DNA from 2 places in the Kitasatospora sp. NPDC088548 genome. Region 1 is predicted to be linked to the other one. Evidence: riboswitches for the same ligand, from Rfam matches in the RefSeq annotation. Region 1 holds a riboswitch; the other holds the start of a gene.
The links. A riboswitch is a leader RNA that binds a small molecule or an ion and turns the genes downstream of it on or off. The one in region 1 is predicted to bind cobalamin.

Region 2: it holds a riboswitch for cobalamin, as region 1 does, so the genes downstream of both, ACIP82_RS30915 (HoxN/HupN/NixA family nickel/cobalt transporter) here and ACIP82_RS16735 (cobalamin biosynthesis protein) in region 1, are expected to answer to the same signal.

Annotation. Positions count from the first base shown of each region.
Region 1 is NZ_JBIVMI010000011.1:151,893-157,593, forward strand. Features, by position in the region: gene ACIP82_RS16730 (cobyric acid synthase) at 1-1,339, opposite strand, end outside; gene ACIP82_RS16735 (cobalamin biosynthesis protein) at 1,336-2,325, opposite strand; cobalamin riboswitch at 2,424-2,588, opposite strand; gene ACIP82_RS16740 (alpha/beta hydrolase family protein) at 2,869-3,984, shown strand; gene ACIP82_RS16745 (hypothetical protein) at 4,415-5,689, shown strand.
Region 2 is NZ_JBIVMI010000030.1:86,918-92,618, reverse strand. Features, by position in the region: gene ACIP82_RS30925 (hypothetical protein) at 1-1,629, opposite strand, end outside; gene ACIP82_RS30920 (metalloregulator ArsR/SmtB family transcription factor) at 1,692-2,075, opposite strand; cobalamin riboswitch at 2,157-2,350, shown strand; gene ACIP82_RS30915 (HoxN/HupN/NixA family nickel/cobalt transporter) at 2,382-3,557, shown strand; gene ACIP82_RS30910 (aminopeptidase P family protein) at 3,641-4,747, shown strand; gene efp (elongation factor P) at 4,831-5,394, shown strand; gene nusB (transcription antitermination factor NusB) at 5,399-5,701, shown strand, end outside.

The DNA of each region.
Region 1 (5,701 bases):
CGGTCTCGCGCAGCAGTTCGCGACGGAACCCGTCGTTCTCCAGTGCGCCGTGCCAGGTCGTGCCCCAGACCGCGCCCACCCGGCAGCCGTCCAGAGCGCGGCCCCGGCCGTCGGAGAAGAAGGGGTCTCCCCCCTCGACGGCCACCACACCGTGATGGATCTCGTACCCCTCGACCCGCTGCCCGTACGCCTCGCCGACCGGACGGCCGAGCACCTTCGCGGCCCCGAACCGGACACGCGTCGGCAGCAGCCCGAGCCCGGCCACCTCGCCGGCCCCGGACTCGACCTCGTCCACGATGCCGCGCGCCAGCATCTGGTAGCCGCCGCAGACACCGAGAACCGGCCGCCCGGCGGCGGCCCGTGCCTTCAGGGCCGGCTCCAGACCACGTTCGCGCAGCCAGGCCAGGTCGGCGACGGTGGCCCGGGTGCCGGGCAGGATCACCAGGTCGGCGTCGGCCAGCTCCTCGGGCCGGGTGGCCCAGCGGACCAGCACCCCGGGCTCCTGCGCCAGCGCGTCCACGTCGGTGAAGTTGGACAGCCTCGGGAAGCGCACCACGGCCACCCGCAGCACGTCCGCGCCGACCGGCCCGCGGCCCTCGGCGCGGTCCACCACGGTGGACAGGTCCAGCGAGTCCTCGGCGTCCAGCCAGAGCCCGGGCAGCATCGGCAGGGTGCCGAGCACCGGGCGGCCGGTCAGCCGGTCCAGCATCTCCAGCCCGGGCGCCAGCAGCCGGGCGTCGCCCCGGAACTTGTTGACGAACCAGCCCGTCACATGGCGCTGGTCCTCGGCGGACAGCAGCGCCAGCGTCCCGTACATGGCGGCGAACACCCCGCCGCGGTCGATGTCCCCGACCACCACCACCGGCAGCCCGGCGGCGGTGGCCAGACCCATGTTGGCGATGTCCCGGTCGCGCAGATTGATCTCGGCGGGCGACCCGGCCCCCTCGCAGACCACCACGTCGTAGCGGCTGCGCAGGTCCGCCAGGCACTCCAGGGCCCGCTCCAGCAGCACCGGCTTGCGCTCGCGGTAGTCCAGCGCGCCCACCTCGGCGACCGGGCGGCCGAGCAGCACGACCTGGCTGCGGCCGTCCGCGCCCGGCTTGAGCAGCACCGGGTTCATCGCCGCCTCGGGCTCCACCCGGGCCGCCTGCGCCTGCATCGCCTGGGCGCGGCCGATCTCGGCGCCGCCGGCGGTGACGAAGGAGTTCAGCGACATGTTCTGCGCCTTGAACGGCGCCACCCGGACACCCTGCCGGGCCAGCCAGCGGCAGATGCCCGCGGTGACCACGGTCTTGCCGGCGTCCGAGGTCGTCCCGGCGACCAGCAGTGCGTTGCTCATGCGCTCCTCCTCTTCTTCCGTCCCAGGACGGTCCGGCTTCCTGTGGCGGCCCGGACCGCCGCGTGCCCGGCGACGGCCGTGCCCAGGGCCAGCAGGCCCACCCGGCGGGAGAGCCGGCAGGCCCGCTCGATGTCCTCCACCGTCACCGGCCGCAGCTCGCCGCCCAGCACCGGCCGGTGCTCCACCCGCTCCCCGTACGCGAGGGTGCCGCCCAGCCGCACGCCGACCGCGCCCGCGAACGCGGACTCGGCCTGGCCCGCGTTGGGGCTCGGGTGCGCGGAGCCGTCCCGGCGCCAGATCCGCCAGGCCGTCCGGGGTTCGGGCGCGGCGGCCACGGTGAGCAGCGCGGTCAGCCGGGCGCCCGGCCAGCCCGCCACGTCGTCCAGCCGGGCCGAGGCCCAGCCGAACCGGGCGTAGCGCGGCGAGCGGTGGCCGACCATCGCGTCCAGCGTGTTGACGGCGCGGAACGCCAGTAGCCCGGGCGTGCCCGCGAGCGCGCCCCAGACCAGGGCGTTCACCACGGCGTCGGCGGTGTTCTCGGCGACCGACTCGACCACCGCGCGGGCGATCTGCTGTTCGTCCAGCGCGCTCGGGTCGCGCCCGCACAGATGCGGCAGCCGTTCCCGGGCCGCCGTCAGATCGCCCGCGGCGAGCGAGCGGCCGATGGTCCTGGCCTCCCGGGTGAGCGAGGTGCCGCCGAGCACCGTCCAGGTCGCGGCGGCGGTCAGCGCGGCGCGGCCGAGCGGCCGCCGGCCCAGGGCGCGTTCGGCGGCCACCGCCCCGGCCGCGACGGTGCCCACGCAGAGCGCGGTGTAGGCGGTGCCGGCGGCGCGGTCGTCGCGCCAGAGCGTCTTCTCCAGCCGGCCCGCCGCGCTGCCGAAGGCGGCCACCGGGTGGCCGCGCCGGGGATCGGCGAAGCGGGCGTCGGCGAGATGTCCCGCGACGGCGCCCAGCGCGAAGGCGGCCGCGCGGGTCAGCGGGCGCACGGCGAAGGGCGGCAGAGGGGGCGGGCGGTCGGGGCAGCCTGCATCGCGTGCGTGTCCTCACTCAGGGTCCGCGCCCTGGATCGACGTACCGGCGGCGAGAGTCTCCTGGCTTCCGGGTCCGACACACCCCCGGAGCCTCCAGCGGCTTCTGACGGCCCGCCGATGGGCCCCTCCTGCCTGTTGGCGGGCAAGGAGGGAATTGATCCGAGCGTGCTCCCCGGTGACAGTGGCGGGACCGCGCCGGACTCGCACCGGCTTCCTCTGCATGCCTCCGTTTGGCTGAAGGATCCCATCACGCGGCCGAACCGGGAGTCAACCAAGGTCACGGAGGGGTTGGTCACACGGCCCGCCCGCGCGCCGCCTCCGCGGGTCGGTGTCGCGGGGGTGCGGAGAGGGCGCGATCGCCCGGCCGCAGGTGGAGGCCGCGGCCCCCGCTGTCCCGTCCGGCGTGACACCCGGTCGGCCCATGCCCGGTGGCCCCGGTCCGGTCCCGCGAGTGGACTGGTGGGTGCCCAGTCCGCGATCAACAGAGCGGGGAGCGATATGCGTTGGGGAACCGCGGCCGCCGTGGCGGCCGCCGCCGTCGGCACCGGGGCCGCCGTACTGCTGGCCGGGCGCAGGGCCGTCCAGCGGATGCTCCACCCGGCGGCCGTTTCCCGGCCGCAGGCGGGCCCCGTCACGGTGCGGAGCCTGGCCGTCGGGCGGGCCACCTTCACCCGCAGCCCGGAGAGCACCCGCCCCGGCCGCTGGGCCGTCGAGTGGGACGAGGGCGGCCACGCGGTGGTCGACGAGATCCTGCACGCCGACGAACAGGGCGTCACCCGCCGACTGGTCCGCGCCGACCGGGGCGCCCTGACGCCCGGCACCGAGGTCCGCTTCACCCCCCGGGTCCACCTCGGCGACCCGACCGGCGCGCTCGGCCTGCCCTACGCCGAGACCGCCGCCGAGGGCGAGCTGGGCGCCCTGCCCGCCTGGCGGCTCGACGGCAAACGCGGCACCTGGGTGATCCTGGTGCACGGCCCGGGCGCCGACCGGCAGCAGACGCTCCCGGTGCTGCCCGTGCTGCACCGTCTCGGTCTGCCCGCCCTCGCCGTCACCTACCGGGGAGACCGGGGCGCGCCGGCCGCGCCGGACGGCCTCGACGACTTCGGCGAGACCGAGTGGCGGGACGTCGAGGCGGCAGTGCGGCTGGCCCTGGACAGCGGCGCCGGCCGGGTCGTGCTGCACGGCTGGTCGCTCGGCGCCACGATGGTGCTGCAGACCGCCGCCCGGTCCGCCTGGACCTCGGCGATCAGCGGCCTGGTACTGGACTCCCCGGTGCTCGACCGGCCGGTCTTCGCCCGCCGGGGCGCCACCCGGGCCGGGTTCGGCCGTACGGCCGCCGGGCCGGGCGCGCTCGCCGCCGAGGGCCGGACCGGGGTGGACCTGGCCGACTTCGCGCGGCTCGCCGAGGGCACCGACCTGCGGGTGCCCACCATGGTGCTGCACAGCCCCGACGACCCGGTGGCGCCCTGGCGGGCCGCCGCCCGGCTCGCCGACCGCCGCTTCGACCTGGTCAGCCTCCAGGCCTTCCCCGGCGCCGACCACGCCGCCCTCTGGAACGCCGACCCCGACCGCTATGAAGAGCTGTTGCGCCGCTGGCTCACGCCGTTGCTCTGACGACGGCTCCGGCCGGCCGTCCGGCAGCTCCCTCCGGCCCGGCCGGCCGACCGCTCTGACCTGGCGTGTTCGCGTCATGCAGATCCGGCCAGGCGGTTTGGCCTCTGTTGCCCGATCTTGTCGACCCGCCGCGACCGCCCTTCCGGAGTCCGTGGCCAACCGGATGTGACAGAAGGCCGGTACAAGGGGAAGACTGCTCGACGTGACGTCTCGGAACCCGCGCGACCGTGATGCCCCGCTCCCGCCGACGATCGGTACCGGTGCGACGGTGACCCGTCTCCCCGGAACGGCCCACCGCCCCGCCGGCATCAGGCCGGGCGCTCCCGGCGTACCCCGCCGACGAGGCCCCGCACCCGCTCCCGGCCGAGGCCGGGTCCCCGTACCGGAGGGCTTCCCGGCCCCCGCCGAGCTCGCTCCGCTGGCCCGTCGGATGCTCGTCGACGCCGTCCGGATCGCCCGCTGGGCCGGCGAACTCTCCGAGGTCGACAAGCGCGGCGAACTGCTCCCCGAGGACGCCCGCGCCGCCGGCCGGGCACTCGCCATGACGGTGGGCGCCGCGGCCCGGGCCTGGGGCCAGGCCCTGCTGGTCGGCCTGGTCGAGGCCAGGGACGGCGGCGCCGCCCCCGGCTGGCGCCTGCACGCCTGGGAGCACGACGACGAGGCCGTGGTCCGCGGCTGGTCGGCGCTGTTCGACGCCTGGACGCTGCTCGCCCCCGTCCCGCCCGCCGCGCTGCGCGGCGTCTTCGCGGTGCTCGCCGGGCAGGCCGTCGACCAGGCGCCGCAGCTGCTCTCCTTCCTGCACCTGGTGGCCGGCCCGGTCGCCGACAGCGAACTGCTGGAGCTGCTGCGCCGGGGCCTGGACGAGCGCCGGGTCGGCGGTGGCGCCGGTGCGCTGGGCCTCTCGCCCATCCCGCACGCCGCCTCCGCCGTGTCCGCCGTCCGCGGCACCTGCCGCGAGCCGCAGATCGACACCCCGGCCGCGCCGTCCGACGTCGCCGCCGTCCTGGACTGGATGCTGGACGGCCTGGCCGCCGTCGGCGCCGTGGTCCGCCGGGACGAGGCCGCCGAACTCTCGCCGCTCGGGCACTGGGCGGTGCGGGCCAAGCTGGAGGAGATCTGCACCGTCGCGCAGACCGCCGCCGGCCACATCGAGCAGAGCGCCTTCGAACTGCTCAACGCCTGCGCCGACTACTCGCCGGGCCCGGCCCGGGCCGAGTTCCGCGCCTGGGTCGCCGCCCGTCCGGCCGACCGGGCCGTGGCCGAGCTGCTGGACGCCGCCCAGGGCGACGACGCGCTGGTCCGCGGCCTGGCCTTCGAGGCGCTCCGGGTGGCCGGCAGCACCGCCGAACAGGCCGTCCGCGCCGCGGTGGACGAGCCGGTGCTGCGCCCGTACGCGCTGCTCTGGCTGGCCGAGCAGTCGGACGAGGGGGTCTCCCCGGCCGATGTGCTGGGCGCGGAGGACGCCGCCTGGCTCTGGGTGGACACCGCCGCCGCCGTACTCGACCACGGGGAGACGGATCTGCTGGTCGGCCATGTCGAGGGCGCCTCGGCGGGTGACCCGGTCCGGCTGTTCGCCCGCGCCAGGCAGTCCGGGCACCCCCGGGCCGCCTCGGTGCTGACCGCCGTCTCCGGTGTCCACCCGGACCCGGGCGTGGCCCGCGCGGCCCGCCGTTCGGCGTTCAGCGTCCACCGCGGCGGGGCGTAACCCGGCCGGCGG
Region 2 (5,701 bases), on a different contig from region 1:
GCCGTGTTCCGGCAGGTCGGCCGGGTCGCCGCCGTCGGCGAGCCAGAGGGCGACGGCGGCGCCGAGCAGGAGGGGGTCGAGGTGCGGTGTGGCCGCACCCCAGGGGCGTTCGGCGTGGGCCTCCAGCAGCAGGCCGCCGCGGAGCCGCAGCAGATGGCGGGCCTTGCCGAGAGCGGCCACGGCCACGCCGAGGCCGGGCAGTTGGGCCGCGGTGTCGGCGAGCCAGCGCTCGGCGGGCAGTTCGGCGCGGACTTCGGTACGGGCCATCACCTCGGCGCTGTGACGCAGCGCGAGCGTCGGCTCCTCGGCGCTGACCGCGTAGCTGCCCCGGGCCTCGCGGTGGTCCGGGCCGACCGGGTAGCGCCGCAGGCGGACCTCGGTGCCCCGGCGCTCCCCTTCGACGTCGTACGCCGTCGGGCCGGGCAGGGCCGTGGGCAGCGGGACCGGTCGCGGGTACGGCGGCTGGCGAGGTTCGTCGTCCGGTTCGTCCACCTGCCGCAGATAGGAGTAGAGCAGCGGGCGCAGCAGCCGGGCGGACTGGCCCTGCCGGCCGAGCGAGCGGTCGGTGATCGGGCGCAGCGCGGCCCGGTCCGGCTTCGCCAGGGCCTGTTCCAGCTGGGTGAGCAGGTCGCCGTCGGGGTCGAGCGGCGGCGCGGCCTGGCCGAAGGCGTAGGTGGGGGAGCGGGGGTCGAGTTCGTCGGCGCCGGTGGCGACGAGCAGGGTGTGGCGTTCCAGGGCGGCGCCGTAGAAGGAGACCGAGCCGTGGTCGCCGATCAGGCAGTCGGCCGCGACGAGGGCGGCCTGCCAGCCCTGGTCGGGCGGGACGAGCCGCAGTCCGGACCGTTCGGCGGTGGCGAGCAGCGCCGCGGGGTCGTGCCGGGCCCAGATGTTGGGGTGCAGGACGACGGCGACGGTGTACTCGTCGGCGGGGAGCCGGCCGACCAGACGCAGCGGCAGGTCGGGGTGGCGTCCGAACAGGGAGTGCTCGCTCCAGGTCGAGTTGACGACGACGAGGCGGCGGCCGTCCACGGCGCCCAGCGCGGCGCGGTACCCGTCCCGGCCGTCCAGGCTGCGCAGCATCCGGTCGAAGCACGGGTCGCCGACCACGCGTGCGCGGGGCAGGGCCTCGGGGCAGGAGATCCGCAGCCGGTCGAGCTGCTCCTCGTGGGAGAGGCCGATCACCGCGGGGAACACCCGCCCCCAGTGGGTGAGTTCGCGGCGGGAGAGGCCGGCGGCGGAGACGGTGTCGCCGGTGGACTGGGTGACCAGGCGGTTGTAGCCGGCACCGTGCGGCAGCACGATCAGCGGGGCTTTCAGCCGGGCCATCGAGCGGTGCACCGCGCAGGCGACCGCGAGGTCGAACCGCCGCCGGGTGGCCTCGCGCCAGTCCAGCACGGTGATGCCGGTGAGGCCGGCGAGGAAGCCGTCGAGCCCGGTGGCGAACGCGGAGCCGGGGTTGACGGTGAGGTAGAGGTGGATGCCGTCCTGGCCGCGCAGCAGGGTGAGCACGTCCAGTACCCGGGTGGCGGAGGTGAGGGTGCGGGCGACCGCCAGCACGCGGGCCCTGACGGGCCGGGTGTCCCAGCGGTCGTCATCGGGCCAGGCGCGGGCCTGCGGGCGGAACGGCACACGAAGATCGTACTGAACCGCCCCTGGCCGGGGGCGGTTGTCCGGCTGTCCCCGAGGGACGGTCAGCCGGCGGCCGCGGAGGGCTCGTGGTGCTCGGCGGCGGCACACGAGTCCAGCAGGGGGCGCATGCCGTCGTCCACGAGCCGGTAGCGCACCACGCGGCCGTCCTTGTCGCCGCTGACCACGCCGGCCGTGCGCAGCAGGCGCAGGGCCTGGGAGACGGCCGGGTCACGCATGCCGGTGGCGACCGCGAGGTCGGTGACGGCGAGCGGGCCTGCCCGGTGCAGGGCGAGCAGCAGGGCGAGCCGCCCGGGGTCGGCGAGCAGCGAGAACCGCTCGGCCCAGGACCGGACGTGCGCGGTGTCGCCGATCGCGGCGATGGCCTCGCAGACCCGGTGTCCGTCGATGGTGCGGTGGCCCGCGCGGTCGGCCGGTACGAGATGCATGGCCCCATTCTTGCAGTCCGCGTCCTGTGATTCTGAACACCTGCGCAGGTGCGCAGCCTTGCAAGGGTGTCCCACGGGCCCTACGGTGTTCCCCGCCGTGGTGCTCGGGAATACCGGTGACGGATCCTCAGGGATCCCAGTCCGGAGCGGCCCTCGCCACTGTGATCGGGGGGAGTCGTCCGTACCCACGACGCCACTGGGCGCCTCGCGCGCCTGGGAAGGCGGGTACGGAAGCCCCGTAAGCCAGGAGACCGGCCACGGCATCTCACGAAGCCATTCCACGAGGTGCTGGAGCGTGATCCGAAGATGACCCTGCCCGAAACCGCCACCCCGGCGACACCGCCGGTGTTGCCCACTTTCCGTTGGAAACGCCAGGACACCATCCGCACGGCCGGGCTGATGGGGGTGATCCTGGCCATGCACGTGGCGGCGTTCGGGACGCTCATATTCCTGGTGGCACCGCACGAGTACACGGTCGGCACCCAGGTCTTCGGTGTGGGCCTGGGGATCACCGCCTACACCCTCGGCATGCGGCACGCCTTCGACGCCGACCACATCGCGGTGATCGACAACACCACCCGCAAGCTGATGGCGGACGGCAAGCGGCCGGTCTCCGTGGGCTTCTGGTTCGCGCTCGGGCACTCCTCGATGGTGGTGCTGATGGCCGCCCTGGTGGCGGGCGGGGCGCAGCTGGCCAACACGCTGATGGACGACGACTCCACCACCCACAAGTGGCTGGGCGTGGTCGGCACCACCGCCTCCGGTGCCTTCCTCTACCTGATCGGCGCGCTCAACCTGGCCGCCCTGCTCGGCATCCTGAAGGTGTTCCGGTCGATGCGGGCCGGCCGGTACGACGAGGCTGAGCTGGAGGAGCACCTCAACGCGCGCGGCTTCCTCGCCCGGGTGCTGAACCGGGCGACCCGCTCGATCACCCGGCCCGGCCAGATGTTCCCGGTGGGCATGGTGCTCGGCCTCGGCTTCGACACCGCGACCGAGGTGACCCTGATGGTGATGGCCGGCTCCGGCGCGGCGGCCGGTCTGCCCTGGTACGCGATCATCTGCCTGCCGCTGCTGTTCGCGGCGGGGATGAGCCTGTTCGACACGCTGGACGGGACGTTCATGAATTTCGCGTACCAGTGGGCGTTCGCCAATCCGGTGCGCAAGGTGTACTACAACCTGACCATCACTGGGCTGTCGATCGCGGTGGCGTTCATCATCGGCACCATCGAGCTGGTCGGGGTGCTGCACGAGAAGCTGGACCTCACCGACCCGGTCAGCGGGTGGATCGCCGACCTCTCGCTGGACAACGTCGGCTATGTGATCGTCGGCCTGTTCGTGGTGGTCTGGGTCGCGGCGATCGCCTACTGGCGGCTGGCCGGGGTGGAGCGGCGCTGGTCCCCGCAGACCCAGCACGCGGGTGCCCGGCCGACGCCGGCCGGGGAGGCCGCCGAGACCACGGAGGCCACGGAGGCCAAGGCCTGAGCCGGGCGCGGCCCGGCCCCGGCCCCGGCCCGGTCGGGCCCGCCCGACGGGCGGATCGGGGCGGCGCTCCGTAGGCTCGACGCATGGCTGATGCGTACGCGGGTCGGCGGGAGCGGCTGAGGGAGCACTGCGGTGCGACCGGGGCCGACGCGGCGCTGATCACCAGGCCGGCGAACGTGCGCTATCTGACCGGGTGCGCGCCCTGCGGGGCGACGCTGCTGCTCACCCGGGAGCGGGCGCTGCTGGCGCTGCCGGACGACCTGCCGCCGGACGACACCGGGGAGCACCTGCTCGGCGAGGACCTCACCCAGGTCCCGGTCGCGGCGGGGGAGGACACCGCGCTGGCCGCCGCCGCGGCCGCCGGGCGGCTCGGCGTGGACGACCTGGCGGTGGAGGAGCACGACCTGACGGTCACCCGGCACCGGTCGGTGGCGGGCCTCGCCGAGGGGGTCAGACTGGCGGGCCTCGGACCGGTGGTCGAGCGGCTGCGGGTGGTCAAGGACGAGCACGAGATCGCCGACCTGCGGATCGCCGCCGAGATCGCCGACCAGGCGCTCGGCGAACTGCTGGAGTCGATCCTGGTCGGCCGCACCGAACGGCACCTGGCGATGGAGCTGGAGCGCCGGATGATCGACCACGGTGCGGACCGGGCGGCCTTCCCGGTCTCGGTCGGCACCGGCAGCCACTCCGGCCAGCAGGCCCACCAGCCCACCGACCGCCGGGTGGAGGAGGGCGATTTCCTCACCGTCGTGCTCGGCGCCCAGTACCGGGGCTACGGCGTCTCCACCGCCCGGACCTTCGTGATCGGCGCCGCCCCCGCGCCCTGGCAGGTCGAGCTGCACCGGCTGGTGTTCCGGGCCCAACGGGCCGGACGGGAGGCGCTCGGGCCGGGCGTCGAGCAGTGCGTACCCGACCAGGCGGCCCGGGCGATCCTCCAGGCGGCCGGGCACACCGAGCCCTCCCCGCACCCGGTCGGGCACGGCATCGGGCTGGAGATCCGGGAGGCGCCGCGCCTGGGCCCGTCGGACATGGGTAAACTGGACAGCCGCGTGCCGGTCACCGTCGGCCCGGGAGTCCACCTCCCGGGTAAGGGCGGTGTCCGGATCGAGGACACGCTCGTGGTGCGCCCCCTCGAAGAGGGCGGGCCCGAGCTGCTCACCATCACCACCAAGGAGCTCCTCGCCCTGTGACCCGCGGCCGCCCGGCGGCTGCTGCGGGCGGCAGGACGCAACCCTTGGTTCCTTGACAGCTATATCCAGGAGTTAGTGCGCCCGTGGCTTCCACGAACGATCTCAAGAACGGCATGGTCCTCAAGCTGGAGGGCGGCAAGCTCTGGTCCGTCGTCGAGTTCCAGCATGTCAAGCCCGGCAAGGGCCCGGCCTTCGTGCGCACCAAGCTCAAGGAGGTCCTGACCGGCAAGGTCGTCGACAAGACCTTCAACGCCGGCACCAAGGTCGAGACCGCCAACGTCGACAAGCGCGGCATGCAGTTCTCGTACAAGGACGGCGAGAACTTCGTGTTCATGGACACGGACACCTACGACCAGGTGACGATCGAGCCCGCCGTCGTCGGCGACGCCGCCAAGTACCTGCTGGAGGGCTTCGACGCCCTGGTGGCCATGTACGAGGGCTCCCCGCTGTACATCGAGCTCCCGGCCTCGGTCGAGCTCGTGATCTCCCACACCGAGCCGGGCGTCCAGGGCGACCGCTCGACCGGCGGCTCCAAGCCGGCCACCCTGGAGACCGGCGCCGAGATCGCGGTGCCGCTGTTCATCGTGACCGGCGAGAAGATCAAGGTCGACACCCGCGACGGCAGCTACCTCGGCCGGGTGAAGTAAGTCCGTGTCGGCCGCACGCAGCAAGGCCCGTACCCGGGCCTTCCAGATCCTCTTCGAGGCCGACCACCGCGGGGTGGACCCGCAGCGCGTCCTCGCCGACTGGGTGGCCCGCGCCCGGGAGCCCAAGCCTGACGAGGGCACCCCGCAGGTCGGCGAGTACACCATGGAGCTGATCGAGGGCTACGTTCAGCACGCCCGCCGGATCGACGACCTGATCTCGCAGTACGCGGTGGGCTGGACGCTCGACCGGATGCCGATCGTGGACCGCAACGTCCTGCGGCTCGGCGCGTACGAGCTGATCTGGGAG